Regions from separate parts of the Streptomyces sp. SM18 genome, predicted to be linked through region 1. Evidence: riboswitches for the same ligand, from Rfam matches in the RefSeq annotation. Region 1 holds a riboswitch; each other region holds the start of a gene.

Region 1 (7,338 bases):
CGGTTGGGCCGAGGGCCTGCACGCCCGCCCCGCTTCCATCTTCGTCCGGGCCGCCACGGCTTCCGGCGTGCCGGTCACCATCGCCAAGGCGGACGGCAGCCCGGTGAACGCCGCCTCCATGTTGGCGGTGCTCGGCCTGGGCGCCCAGGGCGGCGAGGAGATCGTGCTCGCCTCCGAGGCGGACGACGCCGAGGCCGCGCTGGACCGGCTGGCGAAGCTGGTCGCCGAGGGGCTCGAGGAGCTCCCGGAGACGGTCTGATCCGGACTCCGGCACCGGAGTCCACTCCGCGGCGAGGCCGCGGCTCCCCCTCGGGAGCCGCGGCCTTTTCGTTGTCCTGACGACCGGAAACGCGTGCGCACCATGCGCCCGGCGAACGGGAACACCCCGCGCCGACGGAATTCGCGCAGGGAAAGGGGCCCTTCCCGGAAGCCATTCCTCCCGAAAGGTCTTTCGGAAATCCTCGCGGTAGCCTTCCCCGCGCTCTCTCTGTATACGGCGCCCTTGTTAATTCCGGACGCCCGCCGTGTTGACGGCATGTTGCGCATTCCTCACCCGCGCGGGGCCCGGCACCCGGCCGGGCCTTTCCGGCCCGCGCAGCCGGTGCGCGGCGACGGTCCGCTCGGTGTGCCGGGCGGCGAGGACCCTGGCGCGTTCCGCGTCGCCGCGCGCCACGGCGTCCACGAGGGCGCCGTGCTCGGCCCAGGATTCCGTGGGGCGGGCCGGCGGCTCGACCGCGTACATCCAGGCGCTCTTGTGCCGGAGCTGGGTGAGCAGTGCGATGAGCGCGGGGCTGCCGGAGGCCTGGGCCAGCGTGTCGTGGAACCAGCCGCCCAGCGACCGCAGGTCCTCGCCCTTCCCCCGCCGCGCCCGCTCCTGACCGAGCCTCACCAGGCCGCGCAGCACCTTGAGGTGGGCCTCGGTGCGGCGCTGCGCGGCACGGGCCGCGCCGAGCGGCTCCAGCAGCACGCGGAGCTCCAGCAGGTCCGCGGCCTCCTGCTCGGTCGGCTCGGCGACACAGGCACCGGCGTGCCGGCGGGTGACGACGAACCCCTCGGACTCCAGGGTGCGCAGGGCCTCGCGCACCGGGACGCGGGAGACCCCGTAGCGGCGCGCGAGCACCTCCTCGGTGAGGCGGCTGCCGCGCGGGAAGACACCGGAGACGATGTCGTGACGGATTGCCGTGCACACCGAATGCGCGGGAATGCGCATGTCCGAACCTCCGCCTTGATATCCGCTGAGCGCGACCGGCCGACGCCTGTTCCGCGACTCTATGGCAATCGGACCGAATTTCCGACGGCGGGACGGAATTCACACCTGGCTTCCGGCCGGTAAAACGTTTCGCGGTGGTCCGGCGCGCGCCCCGCCCGGCGGGGCCCGGCCCGTACGGCGAAGACCCCGGCGGGTGCCGGGGTCTTCGTCAGGAGCGGGGTGCCGTCCCGGAGCGGTTCAGAGCCGGACGCCGTGCGAGCGGAGGTAGGCGACGGGGTCCATGTCGGAGCCGTACCGCGGGGAGGTGCGGGCCTCGAAGTGCAGGTGCGGCCCGGTGGAGTTGCCGGTCGAGCCGGAGAGGCCGATCCGCTCCCCCGGGGTGACGCCCTGGCCGACCTGGACGTCGATCGAGGAGAGGTGGCCGTACTGGGTGTACGTGCCGTCCGTCATCCGGATCACGATGTTGTTGCCGTACGCCCCGCCCCACCCGGCCTCGACGACGGTGCCGGCGCCGACGGCGACGACGGTGCTGCCGGACGCGGCGCGGAAGTCCACGCCCGAGTGGCTGCCGGAGGACCAGAGCGAGCCGCCGGACTTGTAGCCGGTGGTGACATAGGAGCCGGCGACGGGGAGGCGGAAGGCGTTCAGCCGGGCGCGCTCGGCGGCACGGGCGGCGCGCGCCTCGGCCTGACGTGCCTCTTCGGCACGCGCCTTCGCCTCGGCCTTCGCCTTCGCCTTCACCTCGGCCGCGGCCTTCGCCTTCGCGGCCAGGTCCGCCTGGTGCCGCTGCGCACGGGCCTGGGCGTCGATCTGGACCGCGAGGCTGCTGCCGATGGCCGTGACCTGGCTCAGGCCGGTGGCCTCGGCCACCGGGGCGCCGGAGTCCGCGGCGAGGACCGAAGAGGCCTGGGTGTCGGCCGCCAGGACCGAGGACGCCTGGGTACCGGCCGCCAGGGCAGGAGAGTCCTGGGTACCGGCCGCGAGGGCCGGGGAGGCGGTGGCGCCGACGACGCCGGCGGTGGCCAGGGCGGCGATGCCGACGGCCTGGGCGCTCCTGCGGGACAGACGGCCCGGGGCGCGGTGCTTCCCGGTGGCACGGGTGAACGCCATGGAGGGGGCTGGTTCCTTTCCTTCCTTCTCGCCTACCGGGTTAGCTGACGGGTTCGGAGCAGGAAGGTCTCCTACGGGCACCCGCGGCTCACAGGAGACACGGGCATCCGATTCACCCCAGGGACATGGATGGGTCCCCGGCTCCCCAGGCTCGCGCCTGACGGGGACTCGGCGATGACTGCCCGGTGCCGCGGGCGCGGCATACGTCTGGCGGACAGCCGCACCGACGCTAGGGCGGACACCTTTCCGGCACCAAACGGACAAGCCGATGTGTCGCTCATCCCACAACCCATATACGTACATATGGCCCTGAAAAGGGCAAAAAGAAGACCCCGGCGGGCGACTGCCCACCGGGGTCCGTGCCGTCCTGGCGCGTCAGCCGCCGACGACCGACACCTCGCCGATGCCCAGCGCCCTGACCGGTTCCGCGATCCGGGCAGCGTCACCGACCAGGACCGTGACCAGACGGTCGACCGGGAAGGCGTTCACCACGGCGGCCGTGGCCTCGACCGTGCCGGTCTCGGCCAGGCGGGCGTACAGGTGGGCCTGGTAGTCGTCCGGGAGGTGCTGCTCCACCTGGTCGGCCAGGGTCGCCGCGACGGACGCCGCCGTCTCGAACTTCAGCGGGGCCACGCCCACCAGGTTCTGTACGGCGGTCTCGCGCTCCGCGTCGGTGAGCCCCTCGGCCGCCAGGGTGCGCAGGACCGTCCACAGGTCCTCCAGCGCCGGTCCGGTGGACTCGGTGTCCACGGAACCGCTGATGGCGAGCATCGCGGCACCCGTCGCCCCGGAGGCGGACCCGGGCGCCGTCGAGCGCAGCACCTGGCCGAAGGCCCGCACGCCGTAGGTGTAGCCCTTCTCCTCACGCAGCACGCGGTCCAGCCGGGAGGTGAGGGTGCCGCCCAGGCAGTAGGTGCCGAGCACCTGTGCGGGCCAGACGCTGTCATGGCGGTCGGCGCCGATCCGGCCGATCAGCAACTGCGTCTGCACGGCCCCGGGGCGGTCCACGACGACCACCCGGCCCGTGTCGTCGGCGGTGATCGGCGGCACGGGGCGGGCCGGGGCGGTGTTGCCCGACCAGTCACCGACGGTCTCGGCCAGCAGCGCGTCGAGGTCCACCCCGGTGAGGTCCCCGACGATCACCGCGGTGGCGGTGGACGGCCGGACGTGGGCGTCGTAGAACGCCCGTACGGCGGGGGCGTCGATCCGCCGTACCGTCTCCTCGGTGCCCTGGCGCGGCCGGGACATCCGCGCGGCGGCCGGGAAGAGCTCCTTGGAGAGCTGCTTCGCGGCGCGCCGGGCCGGGTTGGCCTGCTCGTGCGGGATCTCGTCGAGGCGGTTGCCCACCAGGCGTTCGATCTCGTCCTCGGCGAAGGCCGGGGCCCGCAGCGCCTCGGCGACGAGGCCGAGCGCCTTGGCCAGCCGGGAGACCGGGACCTCCAGCGAGACGCGCACCCCGGGGTGGTCGGCGTGCGCGTCCAGGGTGGCGCCGCAGCGTTCCAGCTCGGCGGCGAACTCCTCCGCGGAGCGCTTGTCGGTGCCCTCGGACAAGGCGCGGGCCATGATCGTGGCCACACCGTCCAGCCCCTCGGGCTCGGCGTCCAGCGGCGCCTGGAGGAAGATCTCCACGGCGACGACCTGCTGGCCGGGCCGGTGGCAGCGCAGCACGGTCAGGCCGTTGGACAGGGCTCCTCGCTCGGGCGCCGGGAACGCCCAGGGCCTGGCCTCGCCCGCGGTCGGCTGCGGGTGGTACTCCATCGTCACTCCCGTCACGGCGGCGTCGGTCACTTGTCCGCCCCCTCGTGCGCGTCGGTGCCGGCCGTCTGGGCCGCGTCGCCGGAATCCTCGGTCTCGTCGGCCGGTTCGACCGGCTCGTAGACCAGGACCGCCCGGTTGTCGGGACGCAGATGCGCCCGGGCGGCCTCCCGGACCTCGTCGGCGGTCACGTCGAGGACCCGCCCCACAGCGGTCAGGGCGAGCTGCGGGTCACCGAACAGGACGGCGTACCGGCAGAGTTCGTCGGCGCGGCCGGCGACCGTACCGAGCCGGTCCAGCCACTCGCGCTCCAACTGGGCCTGCGCCCGTTCCATTTCCTCCGGGGTGGGGCCCTCGGCGGCGAAGCGGGCCAGCTCCTCGTCGACGGCCGTCTCGATCCGGTCCACCTCGACTCCCCCGGACGTCTTGACGTCCAGCCATCCCAGCGAGGGCGCGCCGGCCAGCCTGAGCAGCCCGAAGCCCGCGGCCACCGCCGTACGGTCGCGGCGGACCAGACGGTTGTGCAGCCGGGACGACTCGCCGCCGCCGAGCACGGTCAGCGCCAGGTCGGCCGCGTCGCAGGCCCGGGTGCCGTCGTGCGGCAGCCGGTAGGCGGCCATCAGCGCGCGCGCCGGGACCTCCTCCTGGACGACCTCGCGCAACTGCTCGCCGATGATGTCCGGGAGCGTGCCGTCACGCGGCGGCTGCTTGCCGTCGTGGGACGGGATGGAGCCGAAGTACTTCTCGATCCAGGCCAGCGTCTCCCCCGGGTCGATGTCGCCGACGACCGAGAGCACCGCGTTGTTGGGCGCGTAGTACGTCCGGAAGAACGCGCGGGCGTCCTCCAGGGTCGCGGCGTCCAGGTCGGCCATCGAGCCGATCGGCGTGTGGTGGTACGGGTGGCCCTCCGGGTAGGCCAGGGCCGTGAGCTTCTCGAACGCGGTGCCGTAGGGGACGTTGTCGTACCGCTGGCGGCGCTCGTTCTTCACGACGTCGCGCTGGTTCTCCATGGACTCCTCGTCGAGCGCGGCGAGCAGCGAGCCCATCCGGTCGGCTTCGAGCCACAGGGCCAGCTCCAGCTGGTGTGTGGGCATCGTCTCGAAGTAGTTGGTGCGTTCGAAGCTGGTGGTGCCGTTGAGCGATCCGCCGGCGCCCTGCACCAGCTCGAAGTGCCCGTTCCCCTTGACCTGGCCGGAGCCCTGGAACATCAGGTGCTCGAAAAGGTGAGCCAGACCGGTGCGGCCCTTGACCTCGTGGCGGGAGCCGACGTCGTACCAGAGGCAGACCGCCGCGACCGGGGTCAGATGGTCCTCCGAGAGCACCACGCGCAGGCCGTTGGCCAGGCGGTGTTCGGTCGCCGTCAAACCGCCGGAACCGGCCTGGGTTGTGGCCGTGTGACCCATGGGCATGTACGTCCCTTCGATCGGTACAGGATTTCCTGCCGGACCTGCCACTGTAAGCAAGCGCACGGGCGCCTGGCGAAGTTCCCGCCGGGTGAATGTCGTCCCGCACGCCCCCGCGCGCGGGCTCCCGGAAGGAGTGCGCGGGGCGCTTCGGACGGGTCGAGGTCGGCGTTGTCAGTCGGGCGGTCCACAATGGTCCGCGTCAGAACCTGAGGTTGCCCGACAGAATCTGTGAAGGAGTCGCAGCCGCGATGGCCCGCCGCAGCACGAAAACCCCGCCGCCGGACGACTTCGAGGAGAAGATCCTCGACATCGACGTCGTCGACGAAATGCAGGGCTCCTTCCTCGAGTACGCGTACTCGGTGATCTACGCCAGGGCGCTGCCCGACGCCCGCGACGGCATGAAGCCCGTGCACCGTCGCATCGTGTCCCAGATGAACGAGATGGGGCTGCGCCCGGACCGCGGCTATGTGAAGTGCGCCCGGGTCGTCGGCGAAGTGATGGGCAAGTTGCACCCGCACGGTGACGCGTCGATCTACGACGCGCTGGTGCGCATGGCGCAGCCGTTCTCGATGCGGCTGCCCCTCGTCGACGGACACGGCAACTTCGGCTCGCTCGGCAACGACGACCCGCCCGCCGCCATGCGGTACACCGAGTGCCGGATGGCCGACGCCACCTCGCTGATGACGGAGTCCATCGACGAGGACACCGTCGACTACCAGTCGAACTACGACGGCCAGGAGCGCGAACCGGTCGTCCTGCCCGCCGCCTACCCGAACCTCCTGGTCAACGGGGCGTCCGGGATCGCCGTCGGCATGGCTACCAACATGCCCCCGCACAACCTCGGCGAGGTGATCGCCGCGGCCCGCCACCTCATCCGGCACCCCGGCGCCGACCTGGACGCGCTCATGCGGTTCGTGCCGGGTCCGGACCTGCCGACCGGCGGCAGGATCGTGGGGCTCGGCGGCGTCAGGGACGCGTACGCCTCCGGCCGCGGCACCTTCAAGATCCGTGCCACGGTCGCCATAGAGAGCGTCACGGCCCGCCGCAAGGGCCTCGTCGTGACCGAACTCCCCTTCGCCGTCGGGCCGGAGAAGGTGGTCTCGAAGATCAAGGACCTCGTCGGTTCGAAGAAGCTCCAGGGCATCGCCGACGTCAAGGACCTTACCGACCGCGCGCACGGTCTGCGGCTGGTGATCGAGGTCAAGAACGGCTTCGTGCCGGAGGCGGTCCTGGAGCAGCTCTACAAGCTGACGCCGATGGAGGAGTCCTTCGGCATCAACAACGTGGCGCTGGTGGACGGCCAGCCGCTCACGCTCGGCCTCAAGGAGCTGCTGGAGGTCTATCTCGACCACCGCTTCGAGGTGGTGCGCCGGCGCAGCGAGTTCCGCAGGACCAAGCGCCGCGACCGGCTGCACCTGGTCGAGGGCCTGCTCGTCGCCCTGCTGGACATCGACGAGGTCATCCGGCTCATCCGGGACAGCGACAACTCCGGGCAGGCGAAGGAGCGCCTGATGGAGCGCTTCTCGCTGAGCGAGGTCCAGACGCAGTACATCCTGGACACCCCGCTGCGCAGGCTCACCCGGTTCGACCGGATCGAGCTGGAGAGCGAGCGGGACAAGCTGAACGACGAGATCGCCGCGCTGACCGCGATCCTGGAGTCGGACGCGGAGCTGCGCAAGCTCGTGTCGTCCGAACTGGCGGCGGTGGCGAAGAAGTTCGGCACCGACCGGCGCACGGTGCTGCTGGAGTCGGCGGGTTCGCAGGTGGCGTCCGTGCCGCTGGAGGTGGCCGACGACCCGTGTCAGGTGCTGCTCTCCTCCACCGGTCTGCTGGCCCGTACGGCGGGTGCCGGTCCGA
Region 2 (7,338 bases), 2.6 Mb from region 1:
GAACGCCTACGCCGCACCGGCGAACGACCCCCAGCGCGCCTTCGACATCCGCCACCGCATCGGCCACCTGCTGCTCGCGGTCGGGGACCACGCGGCGGGCCGCGCCCAGTTGCAGGCCCTGCTGTACGACACGGAGCGGGCCTACGGGCCGCACCACCCGCTGCCGGTGGAACTGCGCAGGCAGCTCAGCCACCAACAGGTCGTCCGGGGCGGGTGACCCGGGTCCCGGGGTGCCCGGTACCGGGTGTCCGGGGCCCCGCATCCCCAACTCCTCCCGAATCGTTGGTCGAATCGGTGGCCCCAGCCACCTCCACTGCCTAACATCGATCAACGCAAGGCCTTGTGCACCGATGCACAATCTCTTTCCGGGAGGCTCCTTTGCACCGCCGCCGTCGTACCGCGCTCGCCGTCACCGCCGTATCGCTCGTCGCGGCGCCGCTCCTGACCGCGTGCGGTGGGGAGGCGCATCCAGGGGCCGCGGCCGTGGTCGGCGGTGAGCGGATCGAGGTCTCGACCGTCCAGGCGCAGACGGCGGACGTGCGGAGCGCCCAGCGGGACTCCGAGCACTCCGAGGAGCTGGTGAAGAAGTCCGGGCAGCTCACCCGGGCCAAGCTGCACGGCCTGATCTTCGGGCAGGTCCTGGACCGGGCCGCGAAGGACGCCGGGGTGAGCGTCAGCCGCAAGGAGATCCAGCAGGTCCGTACGGCCGCCACCGCGCAGTCCGGCGGTGACGAGGGGCTGCGGACCGTGATGCTGGAGCAGCGCTGGGTCGCCCCCGGCCAGATCGAGGAGGACCTGCGCAAGGAGGTCCAGCTGCCCAAGCTGGCCCAGGCGCTCGGCGCGGACCTCCAGAGCCCCGAGGGCCAGCAGGTCGTCGGGGACGCGCTCACCAAGGCGTCGAAGGCCCTGCACATCGACGTCAACCCGCGCTACGGCACCTGGGACGACGCGAAGGTGCAGCTCAGCACCTACCAGGCGCCGTGGATCAGCCAGGTCACCGCGGTGCGGCCCGAGGAGGCCGAGGCGGGCGCCTGAGCCCGGTCCGGGACGCGCGGCGGCGACGGGGCCGGTCGCGGTAGGTTCGGTGGGTGAACGCTGAAGATCCCGGCCGCGTCGTCCTGCTCACCGCCAGCCACCGGGTCGCGCCCGGCCTGCTGTCCTGGCCCGCCTGGCAGACGCTGCACGCCGCCGACCGGGTGCTGTGCGCCGAGCGGGACCATCCGCAGCTGCCGTACCTGCGGGAGGCGGGCGTCGCGGTCGAGCACACCGCGCCGACGGCCGAGGAGCTGGTGGACGACTGCGCGGGCGGCCGGACGGTCGTGGTGCTGGTCGGCGGCGAGGGCAACAGGCCGCTCACCGACGGACTGTCCCGGCTCGGCGGGTCCGGCCGGGTGCGGATGCCCGATCTGGAGCTGCTGCCCGGTTCGTACGACCTGCCGGGCGCCCGGTTCCTGGACCTGGTCCAGGTCATGGACCGGGTCCGCACGGAATGCCCGTGGACCTCGGGCAAGACACACCGGGGTCTCGCGAAGTACGCCATCGAGGAGGCGTACGAGCTGGTCGAGGCCATCGAGGCCGGGGACCGCGAGGAACTGCGGGAAGAGCTCGGGGACGTCCTGCTCCAGGTGGTCTTCCACGCCCGGATCGCCGAGGAGGACCCGGACGAGCCCTTCGCCGTGGACGACGTCGCGGCCACCATCGTGGACAAGCTGATCCGCCGCCACCCCCACGTCTTCGGCGACGAGACCGCCGCGACCCCGGAGGACGTCCACGCGCACTGGCTGCGCACCAAGGCCGTCGAGAAGCGGCGTGATTCGGCCACCGACGGGGTGCCACTGGGACAGCCGGCGCTGGCCCTGGCGGCGAAGCTCGGCGGCCGGGCCCGGCAGGCCGGGGTGGACGTACCGCTCCCGGCCGGTGACTCCCTCGGCCACCGGCTGCTCGCCCTGGCCGTACGGGCGGAGGCGGACGGCACCGACCCGGAGGCCGCGCTGCGCGCCGCCGCCCGCGCCTACCGGAACGCGATCCGGGCGGCGGAGGGCCTCGACACCGCTCCGGATACCGTCGAGGGGTGAACGACAGCCCCGCCCACCCCTCAGCCGGGGGCGACTGCCCCGCCCGTGCCGCAGCCGACGCCGGCCCCGCCCCGGACGGAACCGGAGGGAGCACTTCCGGCCACCGCGCCGCTGAGACGGACCCCGGAGCCGCCCCCGCGCTCTTCACCTGGGAGTTCGCCACCGATCCGTACCCCGCGTACGCCTGGCTCCGTGCGCACAGCCCCGTGCACCGCACCACGCTGCCCAGCGGGGTCGAGGCCTGGCTGGTGACCCGGTACGAGGACGCCCGGCAGGCGCTCGCCGACGCCAGGCTCTCCAAGGACCCGGCGCACCACGCCGGTCCGTCCGACGCCAAGGGGAAGACGGGCATCCCGGGGGAGCGCAAGGCGGAGCTGACGACCCATCTGCTGAACATCGACCCGCCCGACCACACCCGGCTGCGCCGGCTCGTGTCGAAGGCGTTCACCCCGCGCCGGGTCGCCGCGTTCGCGCCCCGCGTGCAGGAGTTGACGGACCGTCTCATCGACGGCTTCGCCGACCGGGGGGAGGCCGACCTCATCCACGACTTCGCGTTCCCGCTCCCCATCTACGCCATCTGCGACCTGCTCGGGGTGCCGGAGGAGGACCAGGACGACTTCCGGGACTGGGCCGGGATGATGATCCGGCACGGCGGCGGCCCGCACGGCGGGGTGGCCCGGTCGGTGAAGAAGATGCGCGGCTACCTCGCCGAACTCATCCACCGCAAACGGGAGAACCCGGGCGACGACCTGATCTCCGACCTGATCCGGGCGAGCGACCACGGCGAGCACCTCACCGAGAACGAGGCCGCCGCGATGGCCTTCATCCTCCTGTTCGCCGGATTCGAGACCACCGTCAACCTCATCGGCAACGGCGTGTACGCCCTGCTGTGCCACCCGGAGCAGCGCGAGAGGCTCCAGCGTTCCCTCGCGGCCGGTGAGAGCGGACTGCTGGCCACCGGGATCGAGGAGTTGCTGCGCTACGACGGTCCGGTGGAGCTCGCGACCTGGCGCTACGCGACCGTGCCCCTGACGCTGGGCGGGGAGGAGATCGGCGCCGGGGACCCCGTCCTGGTGGTCCTCGCGGCAGCCGACCGCGACCCGGAACGGTTCCCGGACCCGGACCGTCTGGACCTTGCGCGGAGTGACAATCAGCACCTCGGGTACGGGCACGGCATCCACTACTGCCTGGGCGCGCCGCTGGCCCGGCTGGAGGGGCAGACCGCCTTGGCTACACTGCTGGGGCGCCTTCCTGACCTGCGCCTGGCCGTGGAACCGGGTGAATTGCGCCGGCGCGGCGGGCTCATCATGCGGGGACTGCGGACCCTTCCCGTGGAGTTCGGTCCCGGACGGGCGCCCGCCGAAGGTGACACTCCGTCAACTCTGTGACTTTCGCGTGATCTCCGCTGCATCGACTTGTGACACACGTTCGAGTCCCGCTAGGTTCACCGTTCGACCCACTCGACATCTGTCAGTCACACGGAAGGCAATGCCCATGGGCTCCGCGAACGGCAGACACCGCCGGCCTCGTCAGGCACCCGCCATCGTCGTCACCGCCGGTGTGACGGGATCGGCCATCGCCATCCCGCTGCTCGGCGCGACGGGTGCGCACGCCGCAGACGCCTCGACCTGGGACCGGGTCGCCGAGTGCGAGAGCGGGGGCATGTGGAGCGCCGACCTCGGCAACGGCTCCTACGGTGGCCTCCAGTTCTCGCAGGACACCTGGAAGGCCTACGGCGGTACGGCGTACGCGGACCGTGCCGACCTCGCCAGCCGGTCGCAGCAGATCGCCGTCGCCGAGAAGGTGCTGGACGCCAAGGGCCCCCAGGCCTGGCCCAGCTGCGCGGTGATATCCGGGCTCGCGGTGGACGGGGTGCTGCCGGGCGTCGACCCGGGCGGCGACCCGGCGGCCGACGAGACGGCCACGCCCTCGCCGGAGGCCACCGAGGGCGCGTCCGACGAGGCGTCGGACGACGCCGCGGGCAAGACGACGAAGAAGCCGGCCGACGACGCCACGGGCTCCCCGGACGCCGGTTCCCCGAGCGCCGGTGCGGACACCCCGGGCCGGAGCGGCGCGACCCCGGGCACGGACGGGACGTCCTCCTCGCCCTCCGCCACCCCCTCGTCGGAGACCTCGCGGACGCCCGGCGCCTCGCAGGGCGCCGAGGGCGGGAAGCACCGGGGAGCCCCCGCGCCCGAGGAGAGCGCGGGCACGACCGGGCCGGACGGGCGCGAGTCCGGCAGGCACGCCTCCCGGGGCGACTCCACCGTGCGCGAGGGCGCCCCGGCGGACGCGGACGGCACGTACACCGTCCAGGAGGGCGACAACCTCTGGTCGATCGCCGAGGAGCGGGAGTTGCCCGGCGGCTGGCCCGCGCTCTACGAGGCCAACAAGGCCGAGGTGGGCGCCGACCCGGACCTGATCCTCCCCGGCCTGAACCTCGACCTGACGCAGCCGTCCGGCACGGCGGCGGGCGCCGCGTCGTCCGGGGCGGCGGCCGTCACCGGCGAGTGATCAAAAGCGGGAAAACACCCCGAAATCAAGGGTAGTTCAGAGGCCTATGTCCACTTATGCGTAAGTGAGACATGGGTCTCTTTGCTGTGACCGGCGGGTCCCGGCCCTCCGGTTCGCCCGCATCGGCTCCGACCTGCGGAAACGATCCACCCCGCCGCACCGGTAAGCGCTGATTGTTCGTTATGTCCATCTTTGAATGTCGGGGTTGGGTGTGTTTACGGTCTAAGCCGCTCGCACCGCGGGCCCCTTCGACCGTCACGCCGAATCCTGCCGTCGGCCGAAGGGCACAGACGCGTAAAGCGCCGTAGGCAGGAGCGGGGGACCCAGGTAAGTGCCGGACCAGGCCGTCCATGGACGGGCGGGGCCGGCTCGGGGTGAAGCCGCTCGCGAGTGCGAGTGGCCGGGCGACTCACAGCCCGAACCCGACAGCTCACCTCGTAGGCGTCGGTGAGGAGAACCATGCTGCTTTCGAGCAAGGGCAAGCACCGCCGTCCCTCCAAGGCCGTCCGGGTCGCCACCCTGGCCGGTGTCGCCGGTGCCGCCGTCGTCGTCCCGCTGATGGGCGCGTCCAACGCCTCCGCCGCGTCCGTCGCCACCTGGGACGCCGTCGCGCAGTGCGAGTCCGGTGGCAACTGGTCCATCAACACCGGCAACGGCTACTACGGTGGCCTCCAGTTCTCGCAGTCCAGCTGGGCGGCCGCCGGCGGCACGCAGTACGCGGCCCGCGCCGACCTGGCCACCAAGGAACAGCAGATAGCCACCGCCGAGAAGCTGCTCGCGCTCCAGGGGCCGGGTGCCTGGGCCTGCGCCGGTGCCGGCGGCCTGAGCAACGACGGTGTGGACCCGGGCGTGGACACCGGCTCCGCCTCCGCCTCCACCACCGGCAAGAACGGCGACTCCGCCCCGGCGGCCCAGCCGGAGCGCAAGGCCGAGCAGCCCACCACCCGCAGCGAGAAGCGCACGGCCCCCACCGGGACCGTCACCACCCCGACCGGCCAGAAGGTCGAGAAGGGCGACGGCGAGTACAAGGTCGAGGCCGGCGACACCCTCAGCAAGATCGCCGAGGCCGAGCACGTCAAGGGCGGCTGGCAGAAGCTGTTCGAGCTGAACGACGACATCGTCAAGGACGCCGACCTGATCTTCCCGGGTCAGCAGCTCCACCTGAAGTAGTCCTGGGACCCTCCTCCCCCCAAGGGCGTGTTTCGAAAGTCCCGCCTGGCCCGCGACGCCCGGCACGCACGCTCGCCGCATTGTCGGAGTCGCCCCAGTACGTCCAGTACGAGGGTGATCCTCCGCCTTGCGATCGCACGCACCGGACGCCGCGGGCCCCGCCCTCCGGGCGGACGGCGCTACTTTCGAAACACGCCCCCGGCCCGGCGCGCCGCCCCCGTGCGCGCCGGGCCGGGGGCGTGTCCGGCGGCCGGTCCGGGGGCGCCTCCCGAGGCGCGCCAGGGGTGCGCGTGTTCAACACTTGTGGTTACCAGTCAGTAAAATTCTGAAGCTTTGCCCGTAATGCGGGCCCTTGGGTCCTTTTTCGTCCCAGGGGACGGGCGGCGGGCCGACGCAGCGGGCCAGGCCGGTTAGGCTCGTGTCGCAAGGCCACAGTGACCCTGCCCAACCAGTGTCAGATCCCAGAAGGAGATGCCTCGTGCCGTCCATCGACGTCGTCGTAGCCAGGGAAATCCTCGACTCCCGGGGTAACCCCACGGTCGAGGTCGAGGTTGGTCTCGACGACGGCAGCACGGGACGTGCTGCTGTTCCGTCCGGCGCCTCCACCGGTGCGTTCGAGGCCATCGAGCTTCGTGACGGCGACCCCAACCGCTACCAGGGCAAGGGCGTCGAGAAGGCCGTCCTCGCCGTGATCGAGCAGATCGGCCCGGAGCTCGTCGGGTACGACGCCACCGAGCAGCGCCTCATCGACCAGGCGATGTTCGACCTGGACGCCACCGAGAACAAGGGCTCGCTCGGCGCCAACGCCATCCTCGGCGTCTCGCTGGCCGTGGCGCACGCCGCGTCCGAGGCCTCCGACCTCCCGCTCTTCCGCTACCTCGGCGGCCCGAACGCGCACCTGCTGCCCGTTCCGATGATGAACATCCTCAACGGCGGCTCGCACGCCGACTCCAACGTGGACATCCAGGAGTTCATGATCGCGCCGATCGGCGCCGAGTCGTTCTCCGAGGCCCTGCGCTGGGGTGCGGAGATCTACCACACGCTGAAGAAGGTCCTCAAGACCAAGGGCCTGTCCACCGGCCTCGGTGACGAGGGCGGCTTCGCCCCGAACCTGGAGTCCAACCGCGCCGCCCTCGACCTCATCCTCGAGGCCGTCAAGGAGGCGGGCTACGTCCCGGGCCGTGACGTGGCGCTCGCGCTCGACGTCGCCGCGTCCGAGTTCTACAAGGACGGCGTCTACGAGTTCGAGGGCAAGTCCCGCTCGGCCGCCGAGATGACCGAGTACTACGAGGAGCTGGTCTCCGCGTACCCGCTGGTCTCCATCGAGGACCCGCTGTACGAGGACGACTGGGCGGGCTGGAAGGTCATCACCGACCGGCTCGGCGCCAAGGTGCAGATCGTCGGTGACGACCTGTTCGTCACCAACCCCGAGCGCCTCTCGCGCGGCATCGAGGAGGGCTCCGCCAACGCCCTGCTCGTCAAGGTCAACCAGATCGGTTCGCTGACCGAGACCCTGGACGCCGTCGAGCTGGCCCAGCGCAACGGCTTCAAGTGCATGATGTCGCACCGCTCCGGTGAG
Region 3 (7,338 bases), 5.0 Mb from region 1:
CCTGCCCGAGTTCACCGAGCGCACCGCGACCGGCACCCACACACTGGACCCCTACGCGAAGCTGCTCTCGGAGCGGATCGTCTTCCTCGGCTCCCCCGTGGACGACACCTCGGCCGGTGACCTGATCGCCCAGTTCATGTACCTGGAGCACGCAGAGCCGGACCGGCCGATCTCGCTGTACATCAACTCCCCCGGCGGCTCGTTCGACGCGATGACGGCGATCTACGACACCATGGGCTTCCTCAGCTGCGAGGTGGAGACCTTCTGCCTCGGCCAGGCGGGTTCCGAAGCGGCCGTACTCCTCGCGGCCGGTGCGCCGGGGCGGCGACATGCCCTGCCCGGCGCCCGGGTAGTCATCCAGCAGCCCGCCCTGGACGAGCCGGTGCGGGGCCGGCCCTCCGATCTCGAGATCCAGGCACGCGAGTTGACGCGCATGCGGGAGACACTGACGGCCATGCTGGCCCGGCACACGGGACGTTCCACGCGGGAGATCAGCTCCGCCGTCGAGCGGGACACCATCCTCGACGCCCCGGCCGCGCGGGCGTACGGGCTGGTGGACCACGTCCTGGAGAACCGTACGCCGTCCCGGCCGCCGCACACCGCGAGGTGAATCGCCGATGCTCTCCCCCCGACTTCCACCGCTCCCCGCGCTGACCCGCGCGGAAGCCGAGTTCGTCGACTGCTATCTGGAAGTCCTCGACCAGGTCGGCCGGATCAACCCGGCCCGCGGCGGCGACACCTACAGCGCGCTGCGGGCCGCCCAGGCGCTGGCCTCCCGGGCCACCGCGCTGCGCGACGCGCTGGCCCTGATGCATGACCGGGGCGAGAGCCGGCTCCACGCGGGCACGCTGGACCGCACCTTGCGGCTGCTGGACGGGGAGCGGCGCGCCGGCCGGATCGCGCTTCCTCCGGCGGACGGGAGTTGACCGGCGCCCCGGCCGACTCCCGTATCCCGTGGGCCTTTCGGCACGGCTTCACGACACGCCCGACCACCGGTGCGGATTTCCTCGCTCGTTCGGCGTAGGTGGCCCCCCGCACGAGCGACGGCTCAACTTGCGCGGTGCGCGCGGACGCTCAGCGCGATCCGTTGTTCCGTCGCTGGTGCGGGGCTGGTCGGCGCGCGACGCGAAGGGGCCATGAGCGCCCCGGCCACCTGAACGGATCAGTCGTGACCACTCTCACATCACACCCTTTCAGCTCGGAATTCCGATGATCGGTGCGTAAAGATCCGAGGGACGACAAGCCCCCGCCGCCGCGGCGGGGCGGTCCGGGCGGACGCCGAGTCCTGCCGCCGCCCGGACGACTGGTCGACACGAGTGGATCGGCAGGAGTGGAGGACCCGAGCACAGCGGGCCGACCGGATTCCGGTCAGCCCTTGGGGTGAAGCCGCCGTGTGCGGCCGGGCAACTTCGCCAGCCCGAACCCGACAGGTCATCCTTCACAGGCGGCTGACGAAGGGTTGCGCATGCCTGCGCAGGTTCATGTCCCGTCTCTGTTCGCCCGGGTCGGTACGGCCTCGGTCCTCACCGTCGCCGTCGGCACCACCATGCTGGCCCCCGGCATGGTGAACGACGCCGAGGCCGCGACCCACTCGACGAAGGCGCTCAAGATCGCCGCGTCGAAGAAGGGGGCGCCCTACCGATGGGGCGCCACGGGCCCCCGCCAGTTCGACTGCTCCGGCCTCACGCTCTACGCGTTCAAGAAGGCGGGGAGAAAACTCCCCCGCACGGCCCAGCAGCAGTACAACACGACACGTCACCTCACCAGGTCACAGCGGCAACGCGGTGACCTGGTCTTCTTTCATTCCGGTCGCAACGTCTACCACGTCGGCATCTACGCGGGCAGCGGCAAGATCTGGCACGCTCCCAAGACCGGGGCCCTGGTCCGCCTGGAGAAGATCTGGGCGAACGACGTCTGGTACGGGCGGGTCCGCTAGCGCGCCGGCGGATCGGACGGGGCACCCGTCCCGGGGCATCCGTCCGGCTCAGTGCGGCTGGGCCCCGCCCACCAGGGCGAGCCCCGGCGCGGTGAGCGCCACGCCGCTGCCGCCCTCGATGGCGCGGGCGGTACGCGGCGGGCGCGGCCACCGGCCGAGGCGGGGGCCACCCCGGCAGTGGTGGCCGCGTACCTCAGGCGGGGGCGGAGGCGGCGCCGGGCCAGGGCACGGTGATCGCCACGGTCTTGCCACCCTCCGGGACCGGGCGGACCGTGAACCGGCCGCCGCACTCGTCGGCGAGCGCACGGACGATGACCAGGCCCCGGCCGTTGTCTTGCCGGGTCGCCCCTGACAGCCTCCGGGGGTGCCGGGGGTGGCTGTCCGTCACCCCCAGGTAGAGCTCGGCGTCCCGGTCCAGGCGCAGGTCCACCGTGAAGGTGGGTGACTGCCCGGAGGTGTGCTGGACGGCGTTGGTGGTCAGTTCGGAGACGATCAGGCGGATGGCGTCGGCGATGTCGGTGGAGCCGTGCAACCCCCATCCGGCCAGCACGCGTGCCACGTATCCGCGGGCCTCGGCGACCGAGAGCGGGTCGCTGGGCAGGGTGACGGTTGCTTTCTGATGGTCTGCCATGGCGACACCGTCCTCTTCCGCCCCGGCCGACCCACGATCGGCCGGGCCCGTGCTTGTACGTCAGCGTGCCACCGATCCCGGGTGCGGGCAGGACGATCCGCCAAGATGTGCGGTCCTTGTCGCCCGATACGGTGAACCGCGGCCCTAAGCCGGAGAGTGGTGCCCTCCGGCCGGGCGTGCGCCGGCCGGTCCGGGCGGTGCCTCGGCTCCGCGCCCGGTAGTGACACGGCGGGGCCGGGTGGCGCAGGTCAGGAGGCCGTCCTCGGCGCGGTGTCCACCACCGTGGCCACGGCCGCCACGATCTGGCGCTCGGTCAGGTCCGCGCGGGCCGTCAGCCGCAGCCGGGAGATCCCGTCCGGCACCGACGGCGGCCGGAAGCAGCCCACGGCCAGGCCCGCGGCGCGGCAGTCGGCGGCCCAGCGCACCGCCTCGGGCGCGGACGGCGCGCGGACGGAGACGACGGCCGCGTCGGGCCGCACGGCCGTGAGTCCCGCCCCCGTCAGCCGTTCGTACAGTTCGGAGGCGACCTTCCGCGCCCGGCCCGCGCGTTCGGGTTCGTTCCGCAGCAGCCGCAGCGCTCCGAGGGCCGCTCCCGCGGCGGCGGGAGCGAGCCCGGTGTCGAAGATGAAGGTACGGGCGGTGTTGACCAGGTGGTCGATGACGCGGGCGGGGCCGAGGACCGCGCCGCCCTGGCTGCCGAGGGACTTGGAGAGGGTGAGCGTGGCGACGACGTCGTCCGCGCCGGCGAGCCCGGCGGCGGCGAGCGCGCCGCGTCCGCCCTCCCCCAGGACGCCCAGTCCGTGCGCGTCGTCGGCCAGGAGGGCCGCCCCGGACTCCCGGCAGGCCTCGGCGAGCGCGGTGAGGGGCGCGGCGTCACCGTCCACCGAGAAGACCGAGTCGGTGACCACCACGGCGCGTCCCCGGTGGCCGTCGAGCGCCTTCCGTACCGCGTCCGGGTCCGCGTGCGGCACGACGGCGGTGGTGGCGCGGGAGAGACGGCAACCGTCCACGACGGAGGCGTGGTTGACCGCGTCGGAGACGATCAGGGAGTCCGCCCCGGTGAGGGCGGTCAGCGCGGCGAGGTTGGCGGCGTAACCGGAGGAGAAGACCAGCGCGGCCTCGAATCCGCAGAACCGCGCGAGTGCGTCCTCCAGGTCGGCGTGCAGGGTGGTGGAGCCGGTCACCAGCCGCGAACCGGTGGATCCCGCTCCCCAGTGCCGTGCCGCCTCGGCGGCCGCCTCGGTGACCTGTGCGTGACGGCTCAGGCCGAGGTAGTCGTTGCTCGCGAGGTCGAGGAGTTCCGGCGCGGCGGTCCTGGGGCGCAGGCTTCTGACGAGTCCGGCACCGGCGCGGCGGCGGGCCTCGTCGTCGGTCCAGTCGAACGGGGAGACGGGCATGGCTGGGTCCCTTTTGTAGGCAGCGCACAGACCCTAGCCGGGGGCGGAGCAGGTCAGGGTGTGGCAATACACACAGCATCGGCCGCCTCTCCTGTCCGGTTCCTCCTTGGCCGGAGACGGTGCCGTAGGCCAGGATCGGGCCCATGGACCTGCTGAACACGCTGGTGGACAAGGGGCTGCGGCGCGAACTGCCGACCCGTGACGAGGCGCTCGCCGTGCTGGCGACCTCCGACGACGAACTGCTCGACGTGGTGGCCGCGGCCGGAAGGGTGCGCCGCCAGTGGTTCGGGCGGCGCGTGAAACTCAACTACCTGGTGAACCTGAAATCGGGGCTCTGTCCCGAGGACTGCTCGTACTGCTCGCAACGGCTGGGTTCCAAGGCCGAGATCCTCAAGTACACCTGGCTGAAGCCGGACGAGGCGTCGAAGGCCGCCGCCGCCGGGGTGGCCGGTGGCGCGAAGCGGGTGTGCCTGGTGGCCAGCGGCCGGGGGCCCACGGATCGTGACGTGGACCGGGTGTCGAAGACCATCGAGGCGATCAAGGGACAGCACGAGGACGTCGAGGTGTGCGCCTGCCTCGGCCTGCTCTCCGAGGGCCAGGCCGACCGGCTGAGGTCGGCGGGCGCCGACGCGTACAACCACAACCTGAACACCTCCGAGGCGACGTACGGGGACATCACGACCACTCACACGTACGCCGACCGGGTGGACACCGTGCGGCAGGCCCAGGCCGCCGGTCTGTCGGCGTGCTCGGGTCTGATCGCCGGCATGGGCGAGAGCGACGCCGATCTCGTGGACGTGGTGTTCTCGCTGCGTGACCTGGACCCCGACTCGGTTCCGGTGAACTTCCTGATCCCGATGGAGGGAACGCCGCTCGCGAAGGACTGGCACCTGACCCCGCAGCGGTGCCTGCGGATCCTCGCCATGGTCCGCTTCGTCTGCCCGGACGCCGAGGTGCGGCTCGCCGGCGGGCGCGAGGTCCATCTGCGTTCCCTTCAGCCGCTGGCCCTGCACCTGGTCAACTCCATCTTCCTGGGCGACTACCTGACCAGTGAGGGCCAGGCCGGTCAGACGGACCTGGACATGATCGCGGACGCCGGTTTCGAGGTGGAGGGGTCGGACACGACGACGCTGCCCGAGCACCGGGTCCCGTCGCCGGACGGCGGCTGCGGTGGACACGGCGGAGGCTGCGCGCCGTGCGGTGACTCGCCGGGGACGGCCGACGCCACCCCGTCCGAGGCCGCCGCCGTCACCCCGCCGCGCTCCGGTGCGGGGGCCGCCCAGGCCTCGGCGGCGCGTACGGACCTGGTGGCGGTCCGCCGTCGCGGTGCCGGCACGGACGTCGCGCCCAATGCCTGATCCGCTCTCCCCCGCCGAACTCCGCTCCCTGGACCGGGCACACGTCTGGCACCCCTACGGCCCGATGCCGGGCAGGCAGGAGCCGCTGGTCGTGGAGTCCGCCTCCGGCGTACGGCTGCGTCTGGCCGAACCCGCCCACGGCCGAAGGGAGTTGGTGGACGGGATGTCGTCCTGGTGGTCGGCGGTGCACGGGTACAACCACCCGGTTCTCAACGAGGCGGCCCGCGGCCAGCTGGACCGGATGAGCCATGTGATGTTCGGCGGGCTCACCCATGAGCCCGCGGTACGGCTGGCCACCCGCCTGGTGGAGATCACCCCGGAGCCGCTGCGGCACGTCTTCCTCGCCGACTCCGGCTCGGTCGCCGTCGAGGTCGCGGTGAAGATGTGCCTCCAGTACTGGCGTTCGGCCGGAAGACCCGGCAAGCACCGGCTGCTGACCTGGCGCGGCGGCTACCACGGGGACACCTGGCAGCCCATGTCGGTGTGCGACCCCGAGGGCGGCATGCACGAGCTGTGGTCGGAAGCGCTGCCCCGGCAGGTCTTCGCGGACGCCCCGCCGGACGGTTTCGACGCGGAACCGGACGAGGCCTACGCCGCGCACCTGCACACCCTGATCGCGGACCACGCGCACGAGTTGGCGGCGGTGATCGTGGAGCCGGTGGTGCAGGGGGCGGGCGGGATGCGCTTCCACTCGCCGGCGTACCTGCGGGTGCTCCGCGAGGCGTGCGACGCGCACGACGTCCTGCTCGTGTTCGACGAGATCGCCACCGGATTCGGCCGTACGGGAAAGCTGTTCGCGGCCGGGCACGCGGGGGTGTCCCCCGACGTCATGTGTGTCGGCAAGGCGCTGACCGGCGGATATCTGACGATGGCGGCGACACTGTGCACCTCCGCGGTGGCGGAGGGCATCTCCAGCGGGGAGGTGCCGGTGCTCGCGCACGGGCCCACCTTCATGGGCAATCCGCTCGCCTCGGCGGTGGCCTGCGCGTCGGTGGACCTGCTGCTGGGCGGGGGCTGGGAGGCGGAGGTGGCGCGGATCGGCGCCGGACTGGCGCGCGGTCTCGCCGAGGCCTCCGGTCTGCCCGGCGTACGGGACGTCCGGGTGCTGGGCGCGATCGGCGTCGTGCAGCTCGATCACGAGGTGGACATGGCCACCGCCACCCGGGCCGCGGTCCGCGAGGGCGTGTGGCTGCGGCCGTTCCGCGATCTGGTGTACACGATGCCGCCCTATGTGACCGACGACGACGACGTGGCACGGATCTGCCGGGCCGTGTGCGCGGCCGCGGAGAGGGGCTGAGATGACGGTGCTGGTGGTGTCCGGTACGGGCACCGAGATCGGCAAGACCGTCGTGACGGCGGCCGTGGCGGCGGCTTCCCAGGACCGCCGTGTGGCGGTCCTGAAGCCCGCCCAGACGGGGCTCGCCCCAGGGGAGCCGGGTGACGCCGCCGAGGTCGCGCGGCTGGCGGGTGCCCATGTCACGGCGGTGGAGCTGGCCCGCTTCCCGGAGCCGCTGGCCCCGGAGACGGCGGCACGGCGGGCGGGTCTGCCGCCCGTCCGCCCCTACGAGATCGCCGAGGCGGCGCAGAAGCTGGCGACGGAACACGATCTGGTGCTGGTCGAGGGCGCGGGTGGGCTGCTCGTCCGGTACGACGGCGAGGGCTCCACCCTGGCGGACGCCGCCCGGCTGCTGGCCGCGCCGGTCCTGGTCGTGGCGCCCGCGGGCCTGGGTACCCTCAACGCGACCGCGCTGACGGCGGAGGCGCTGCGGACCCGTGGCCTGGAGTGCCCGGGTGTGGTGGTGGGCAGCATGCCCGCCGACGCGGACCTGGCCTCGCGGTGCAACCTCGACGACCTGCCGGTCGCTGCCGGGGCCCCGCTCCTGGGGGTCCTGCCCGCCGGGGCCGGCTCGCTCGGGCCGGCCGACTTCCGGGCCCGTGCGGCGAGTTGGCTGGCACCCGAGCTCGGCGGGTACCGGCGCCCCGGCTGACCGACGGCGGGGGGCGTCGGGGCGGGGG
Region 4 (7,338 bases), 1.6 Mb from region 1:
CGCCCTGGTGCACCAGGTCCCGGACCCGGCCTGGCGCCACCCCGGGGCCCGGCTCACCCGGGGCCTCGACGGCACCGTCCGGGTCGGCCCGGCCACGGTGCCCGCACGGGCCGACACGGGATACGCCCGCCCTGCCGCACGCCTGCGCGAACCGGCCTCCGTCCTGGGCGGCCCCGGCTCCTGGCGGACCGCCCTGCGGCACCGGCGGCACGACGCGGACGAGGCGCACGGTTCGCTGTCCCGGAGGGCCGTCGCGCGGGCCGTCGCGAGGCTGCTGCCCGGGGTGAGCGAGGACGACCTGCGTCCGTCCCCCTCCGGCGTCCGGACCCAGGCGCTCCTGCGGGACGGCACCCCGGTGGACGACTTCCTGCTGCGGGACGCCCCGCACGCCGTCCATGTGCTGCACGCCCCGCCGACCGCCGCCACCGCCTCGCTGCCCCTGGGGAGGGAGGTGGCACGGCGGGCCCTGCTGCGGGCACACGCGACGGGGTGGAAGCCGCCGGCCGTAGAATCGGGTCATTGTGTCTGAGCCTGTGAACCCCACCCCCACGACGCCCGGTGCCCCGACCGGCCCGGTGACCGGCCTCGCCGCCGGGCGGGCGCCGGCAGCCGGTGCCGGACCGGCCCTCGACGTCACCACCGCCGTGGCCGACGCCGCGCTCCGCTCGGACGAGGAGGCCCGTCGCGAGGCCTCCTTCGAGCGGCAGCGCAGGCTCCGCCAGGAGCCGCGCTTCCCGGGCGGACCGGCCGCCGACCCGGCGGGCTCGCACCACGAGCGCCGCATCCGCAGCTTCCAGCCGCGCCGCAGCCGGGTGACCACCGGGCAGGAGGAGGCCCTCCAGCGGCTCTGGCCCGTCTGGGGCCTGGACATCGACGGCCGCCGCGTCCTCGACCTCCCCACACTCTTCGACGGTCTCCCGGTGGTCCTGGAGATCGGCTTCGGCATGGGTGAGGCCACCGCGCGGATGGCGGCCGACGACCCGTCCACCGGCATCCTCGCCGTCGACGTGCACACCCCCGGTCAGGGCAACCTCCTCGCCCTCGCGGAGCGCGCGGGCGTGACCAACGTCCGGGTGGCCAACGGCGACGCGATCATCCTGCTCCGCGAGATGCTGGAGCCCGCGGCGCTGGACGGGCTCCGGGTGTACTTCCCCGACCCGTGGCCCAAGACCCGGCACCACAAGCGACGGCTGATCCAGCCCGAGTTCCTCGACCTGGTGGCGCGGCGGCTGAAGCCCGGCGCGACGGTCCACTGCGCCACGGACTGGGAGCCCTACGCGGAACAGATGCTGGACGTCCTCACCGCGCACCCCCTCTTCGAGAACACCCGCCCGGACGGCGGCTTCGCGCCGCGTCCCGCGTTCCGGCCGCTGACCCGCTTCGAGGGGCAGGGACTGGACAAGGGGCATGTCGTCCACGACGTGCTGTTCACCCGCGTCGAGGACGGACCGGGACCGTCGCCGACCGGCCACTGACCGCCGCTCCCGCCGTCGCGCCGTGGCCCGTTGTCGGTCCCTCTCGCTAGGGTCGTCGGGTGTACGAGGCGTCCGCGCAACACCAGCAGCCGGCCGTCCCGGTCCTCGGGGAGCAGCGGCTCGACGAGTTCCTGGGCGCCGTCCCCGGGCAGGGCCACTGGCGTTACCGGCCCCGCGGCCTCGGCATGGTCTGGCGCAGCAAGGCGTTCCGGGCCGGCGCGGTCGTCACCGCGCTCGCGCTCTGCGGTCTGGTGATCCTGGCCCTGGTGCGCGAACAGACCGGCACCGAGGGCTTCCTGGTGGGGCTGGGCCTGGCCGTGCTGCCGGTGCCGCTGCTGATGGCGGCGTTCCGCTGGCTCGACCGGGTCGATCCGGGCCCCTGGCGGAACCTGCTGTTCGCGTTCGCCTGGGGCGCGTGCGCCGCCGCGCTGGTGGCGATCGTCGCCAACACCTTCGCGACCCGCTGGATAGCCACGGCCACCGCCGACGCGGCGAGCGCCGACACTCTGGGGGCCACGGTGATCGCCCCGGTCGTCGAGGAGAGCGCGAAGGCCGCCGCCGTCCTGCTGATCTTCCTGTTCCGGGGGAGGGAGTTCGGCTCCCTGGTCCACGGCGTCGTGGTCGCCGGGTTCACCGCCACCGGCTTCGCCTTCACCGAGAACATCCTCTACCTGGGCAACGCCTTCGGCGAGGACCAGCAGTTGGGGACGACGGGCCTCGCGTCGGCGACCGCCGGGACGTTCTTCGTCCGTGCCGTGATGTCCCCGTTCGCCCACCCGCTGTTCACGGTGCTCACCGGCATCGGTTTCGGTCTCGCCGCGCTCGGCGGGCGGCGCCACCGGGTGCGCCGGGTCCTGCTCCCGCTGCTCGGCCTGGTCCTCGCCATGGGCATGCACGCCGCGTGGAACGGCGCGTCGGCGCTCGGCGGCCTCGGCTTCTACGCGGTGTACGGGGCGTTCATGGTGCCGTGCTTCGTCCTGGTGACCTGGCTGGCGATCTGGTCCCGGCAGCGCGAGCTGCGTACGCTCGCCGCCGAACTCCCGGTGTACGCGGCGGCCGGCTGGCTGACTCCGGCGGAACCGCTCGCCCTGGCGTCCATGCGGGCCCGGAGCGCCGCCCGTGACGTGGCCCGGCGCTGGAACGGCCACCCTGACCCGGCCCGGGGCGCCTGGGCGGCACGTGCCGTCGCCGAGTACGAGTCGTTCGCGACCTCGCTGGCCGTGTTGCGCCGCCGGGCCCGCCACGGCGGGGCGGAAGGGGACTTCGCCGCGCGGGAACGGGAGTTGCTGCACCACCTGTGGCAGCGCCGGGACGTCGCGGGCCCCGCCCTGACGTACGCGGCCCAGGTGACGGGCCGGATCCGCCGCCCCGGACCGCCGGCGCCACCGCCCGTACCCCCGCACCTGCCCCGGCAGTTCCCGTACGGCCACACCGCGCCGGTGCGGCCCGGCGGGCCCGTCCCCGCGCCGCACCGGCACTACGGCGGCCACAACCCGTATCTGCACCCGGACGGCCCGGCCCCGGACGCCACCGGTACACGGCCCGGCTGAGGGCCGTACCGCGTGGCGGGTGCCGGGGCGGGCCCGCGTTGATGACGCGGGCCCGTTCCGGGCCGGCTGTCTCAGGCGGAGGCCTCGGTCAGCCGGGTCATCTGGTCGTCCGTCAGCCGCAGGTTCGCGACCGCCAGCAGCGCGGGCAGCTGCCCGACCGTGCGGGCGGAGGCGATCGGGGCGACGACCGTGGGGCGGGCGGCGAGCCAGGCCAGTGCGACGGTGGCGATCTCGGCCTCCTGCTCCCGCGCCACCGCGTCGAGCGCCGCGAGGACCGCGCGCCCGCGCTCCGTCTCCAGGTGGGCGGCGGCGCTGCCCGCCCGCGCGCTCTCCACCTCGGTGCCCGGACGGTACTTTCCGGTCAGGAAGCCGGAGGCGAGGGCGAAGTACGGGACGGCGGCGAGCCCGGCGTCGGCCGCGGTGTCCAGCAGCGCGCCCTCGTAGGTGTCGCGGGAGACGAGGTTGTAGTGCGGCTGGAGCGCCACGTAGCGGGCCAGGCCCTCGCGCTCGGAGAAGTCCAGGGAGGCCTTCAGCCGCTCGGGGCTGATGTTGGAAGCGGCGATCTCCCGGACGTGTCCCGCCTTCACCAGCTCGTCGAGGGCGGTGACGATGTCCTCGACCGGGACGCTCTCGTCGTCGAAGTGCGTGTAGTAGAGATCGATGTGGTCGGTGCCGAGCCGCCGCAGCGACGCCTCGGCCGCCTTCTTGACGTTGTCGGGCGAGAGCCCCTTGTACGCGGGGTGGCCCCCGACCTTGGTGGCGACGACCACGTCGTCGCGGCGGCCGCGCGACTTCAGCCACGCGCCGATGAGGGTCTCCGACTCGCCGCCCTCGTTGCCCGGGATCCAGGAGGAGTACGAGTCGGCGGTGTCGACGAAGTTGCCGCCGGCCGCGGTGTACGCGTCGAGGACGGCGAAGGAGGCGGCCTCGTCGGCGGTCCAGCCGAAGACGTTGCCGCCGAGGGCGAGCGGGAAGACCTGGAGGCTCGAAGCGCCGAGTGCGCGATAGGACGTCATGCCGGAGGTCAACAGGGCGGCGGAAGTCACTATTCCGCTCGTACCGCCGATCGTGTCAGACGTCTGTGCCGGACCTTCCGTGTCAGACGTCCGTGTCAGGAAGGCCGGACCGGAGACGGCGCGGACCGGCAGCCCTGGCGTCGGGGGGTGAGCGTCAGGGCTGCCGGGGTTTCAGAAGCACCGGAGGGGTGCCCGGGGTACGCCGCTGGACCGCCGCGGCACGGCGCGGCACGCCGGTCCACCGTCGCGGCTGGGCGGCGCGCGCCGGTGGACCGGCGTCGGGGCTCAGACCGTCAGGCCCTTGCTGCGGAGCCAGCTCATCGGGTCGATGCCGGAGCCGTCCGCGGTGTGGACCTCCAGGTGGAGGTGAGGGCCCGTCACGTTGCCCGTGGCGCCGACCCGGCCGATGGTGTCGCCGGTGTTGACCCGCTGGCCCGCCGTCACGTCCATCGAGGACTGGTGGCAGTACCAGATCTCGGTGCCGTCGTCGAGCTCCAGCACCGTGCGGTAGCCGTACGAACCGGACCAGCCGGCCGACTTGACCGTCCCGCCGTGCACGGCCTTGACCGGGGTACCGGTGGGAGCGGCGAAGTCGAGCCCGGTGTGCTGGCCGGAGGACCACAGCGATCCGGCCTGGCCGAAGGTCGAGGTGATCGTGTACGAGGAGGTGGGGAGGGAGTAGCTGGCGGCCAGCTTGGCGAGGCGCTCGGCCTCCGCCTTCGCCTTCGCCGCTTCCTCCGCCGCCTTCTTCTCCGCCGCGGCCTTGGCCTCGGCCGCACTCTGCTGCTTCGCGGCTTCCTTCGCGGCCTGTTCGGCCGCCGCCGACTCCTCCGCGGCCCTGGCCTCGGCCTCGGCACCGGACTGCTGCTGCTCGGCCTGCTGGAGGATGCGGGCGCGCAGCGCCTCACCGGCGTCGGTGGCGCCCTGCTCGGCCTCCGTGGCGGTGATGCCGGCGCTGGTCAGCGGGGCGGACGCGGTGACGGCTGTCGTGTCGTCCGCGTCGGAACCGCCGGACATGAACGCGCCCACACCGGGAAGGGATGAGGGATCGGGAAGATTGTCCTTGACGGAATCGGGAAGGGAGATGGAGACCGGCGGCTTGCCCTGCGCGGTGGCCATGCCTCCCGCGCCGACGGCCGCGATGACGCCGACACCGAGGACGGTGGAGCTACGGGCGAGACCGCGCTGCTTGGCCACGCGATGCCTGCCGCGAACGGGCCGGAGGGAATCCTCGGTGGGATTCCATTCTCCCCGCGTCGTGTTCTCGTCACCGAAGGCCGCGGGCCTGAAGGGGGACGAGGTCTCGGGGGCAGGCTGATTCGACGCCACGTGGGCGCACTCCTTTCCTTCCTTCTCGCCTACCGGGTTAGCTGACGGGTTCGGAGCAGGAAGGTCTCCTACGGACCCCTGACGTCTCTCACGAGACACAGGTGTCCGATTCACCCCATGTAGGTGGTTCCCCGGTTCCCTTGCGGAATTCGGCGCTCGCGCACGGTGCCGCCTCTTGCGACGACTGGGACGACCGCGCTGCGTTATCGAACGTTAATAGACACCGGGGTCCGATTCCAAGCCGTTCCCACTGATCGTTCACGACTTCGGGCGGGACTTATCAGCAGGAATCGGGGTCAAGCGGGCGCCTGGAGCGCCTCGTGCCCGGTCGTCAGTTTCTGACGGTTCGTCAAATGTTATGCGGAGCGGGTTCTCGTGATCACGGACGGTCGCGACCGCTCATCCGCCGTCCCGCCCCGCGACGCTCACGGTCTCCGCGGGCCCTGTCGGCCCGTGTCGGGCCGTCCGACGGCGAGCAGCGCCATGTCGTCCGTCGTCCGGCCCCCGGTGTGCAGCCGGACGTCGTCGGTCAGCGCGGAGAGCAACTCCTCGGGCCCCGGGAAGGTCCGGCCGCGCAGCCGTCCCGCCGGGTCGTAGAAGACACCGCGCGCGTTCCGCGCCTCCGACAGGCCGTCCGTGTAGACGAGCAGCGTCGCCCCGGCGGGCATCGGCCACTCGTCGGACCGGTCCGGCCACATGTCCAGGCCCATGCCGATCGGCAGCGCGGGCACAGCCGGTGCCAGCACCTGGAGCTCTCCCCCGCCGTGCAGCAGGATCGGCTCGGGGTGCCCCCGGTTGACGATCCGCAGGACGTCCGACCCGACCGGGATCTCGGCGAGGACGGCGGTGACGAACCCCTCCACGGAGTCCAGTCCGCCCCGCCGCACCCCCTCACGGGCCAGCGCCCGTTCCAGCCGCTGCGCCACCCCTTCCAGGGAGGACTCCTGCTCGGCCGCCTCCCGGAAGGCCCCGATCACCACGGCCACCGCCCCCACGGCCTCCAGCCCCTTGCCCCGCACGTCCCCGACGACCAGCCGCACCCCGTGCGGTGTGTCCACGATGGCGAAGAGGTCGCCGCCGACGAACTCGTCGGCCTGCGCCGCCTCGTAGCGGGCCGCGACCATCAGGCCGCCGATCCGGTCGTCCGGTGTGGGCAGCACCGCCCGCATCGCCGTCTCCGCGATGACCCGGGCCGAGGCCAACTGCTCGTTGCTGTGCCGCACGACGCTGTTGATGACGAGGGCGAGCGCGGAGACGGTGACCAGGGTGAGCAGTTCGGTGAGCGGCACGACGTGGCCGAGCGTGCCGTGCGCGGCCCGGATGGCCAGGACGACGAGGAAGGCGGCCCCCGCCGTACGGACGGTGCTGGCCAGCGAGAAGAAGGGAGCGGCGATCAGCGGCGCCGCGGCGAAGAGCGGGATGGCGGAGAAGTTGGGCGAGGTCGTCAGGTCGACCGCCGCGCCGGCCACGATCATCAGGGCGGGCAGCGCCCACACGAACCGCCGCGTCCGGGAGCCCTCCATGAGCCCGCCGCGCTGTCCGTCCCGCTTCCCCACCTGTGTACTCCTGCCCGGTCCGCCCACGGCTGCGGACGGTACCGCGCCCCGCCCGCACCGCCCGGAGCCGCGCCGCGCGCGGCGGCTCGGCATGGGCCGGAAGGGGGAGCGCGCCGGGGCGCCGCCCTCCGGAGGTCAGTCGGAGAGCCGGTGCCGCGCGTAGATCGTCAGTGCATCCCGTATGAGGGCGGCGGTGCCGTCCCCGTACCGATCGTAGTTCTTCGCGAAGCGTGGATCGGCGACATACATGGCGCCGAGCCCGATCACGTACGAACGGGTGGCCGGCGCGGTCGTCGAGAGCCACGCGCAGTGCCGTCGCGCGATGTCCTGCACCACGTCGCCGCCGGCCTCCAGACCACCGGCCCGTGCCTGCCCGTAGTCCCGGGCGAGGGTGTCGTGCTCGGCCAGGAAG

What was found. Region 1 has a riboswitch for cyclic di-AMP ahead of B9S64_RS25025 (M23 family metallopeptidase). Riboswitches for the same ligand answer to the same signal wherever they lie in the genome.
Region 2: another riboswitch for cyclic di-AMP. It lies ahead of B9S64_RS12715 (transglycosylase family protein); the one in region 1 lies ahead of B9S64_RS25025 (M23 family metallopeptidase).
Region 3: another riboswitch for cyclic di-AMP. It lies ahead of B9S64_RS02100 (C40 family peptidase); the one in region 1 lies ahead of B9S64_RS25025 (M23 family metallopeptidase).
Region 4: another riboswitch for cyclic di-AMP. It lies ahead of B9S64_RS17650 (M23 family metallopeptidase); the one in region 1 lies ahead of B9S64_RS25025 (M23 family metallopeptidase).

The regions. Positions count from the first base shown of each region.
Region 1 is NZ_CP029342.1:5,536,247-5,543,584, reverse strand. Features, by position in the region: gene B9S64_RS25035 (HPr family phosphocarrier protein) at 1-259, shown strand, start outside; gene B9S64_RS25030 (GntR family transcriptional regulator) at 506-1,210, opposite strand; gene B9S64_RS25025 (M23 family metallopeptidase) at 1,448-2,320, opposite strand; cyclic di-AMP (ydaO/yuaA leader) riboswitch at 2,335-2,504, opposite strand; gene B9S64_RS25020 (pitrilysin family protein) at 2,696-4,078, opposite strand; gene B9S64_RS25015 (pitrilysin family protein) at 4,105-5,484, opposite strand; gene B9S64_RS25010 (DNA topoisomerase (ATP-hydrolyzing) subunit A) at 5,730-7,338, shown strand, end outside.
Region 2 is NZ_CP029342.1:2,886,970-2,894,307, reverse strand. Features, by position in the region: gene B9S64_RS12740 (serine/threonine-protein kinase) at 1-217, shown strand, start outside; gene B9S64_RS12735 (SurA N-terminal domain-containing protein) at 379-1,035, shown strand; gene B9S64_RS12730 (nucleoside triphosphate pyrophosphohydrolase) at 1,089-2,075, shown strand; gene B9S64_RS12725 (cytochrome P450) at 2,072-3,463, shown strand; gene B9S64_RS12720 (transglycosylase family protein) at 3,570-4,589, shown strand; cyclic di-AMP (ydaO/yuaA leader) riboswitch at 4,880-5,048, shown strand; gene B9S64_RS12715 (transglycosylase family protein) at 5,049-5,759, shown strand; gene eno (phosphopyruvate hydratase) at 6,238-7,338, shown strand, end outside.
Region 3 is NZ_CP029342.1:510,363-517,700, forward strand. Features, by position in the region: gene B9S64_RS02090 (ATP-dependent Clp protease proteolytic subunit) at 1-610, shown strand, start outside; gene B9S64_RS02095 (hypothetical protein) at 618-926, shown strand; cyclic di-AMP (ydaO/yuaA leader) riboswitch at 1,296-1,462, shown strand; gene B9S64_RS02100 (C40 family peptidase) at 1,466-1,936, shown strand; partial or broken gene B9S64_RS34810 (LysE family translocator) at 1,985-2,098, opposite strand; gene B9S64_RS02110 (ATP-binding protein) at 2,130-2,567, opposite strand; gene B9S64_RS02115 (8-amino-7-oxononanoate synthase) at 2,816-3,964, opposite strand; gene bioB (biotin synthase BioB) at 4,108-5,322, shown strand; gene B9S64_RS02125 (adenosylmethionine--8-amino-7-oxononanoate transaminase) at 5,315-6,619, shown strand; gene bioD (dethiobiotin synthase) at 6,621-7,310, shown strand.
Region 4 is NZ_CP029342.1:3,910,603-3,917,940, reverse strand. Features, by position in the region: gene lhgO (L-2-hydroxyglutarate oxidase) at 1-529, shown strand, start outside; gene trmB (tRNA (guanosine(46)-N7)-methyltransferase TrmB) at 534-1,475, shown strand; gene B9S64_RS17660 (PrsW family intramembrane metalloprotease) at 1,535-3,025, shown strand; gene B9S64_RS17655 (aldo/keto reductase) at 3,097-4,041, opposite strand; gene B9S64_RS17650 (M23 family metallopeptidase) at 4,327-5,370, opposite strand; cyclic di-AMP (ydaO/yuaA leader) riboswitch at 5,382-5,535, opposite strand; gene B9S64_RS17645 (PP2C family protein-serine/threonine phosphatase) at 5,796-7,019, opposite strand; gene B9S64_RS17640 (MerR family transcriptional regulator) at 7,062-7,338, opposite strand, start outside.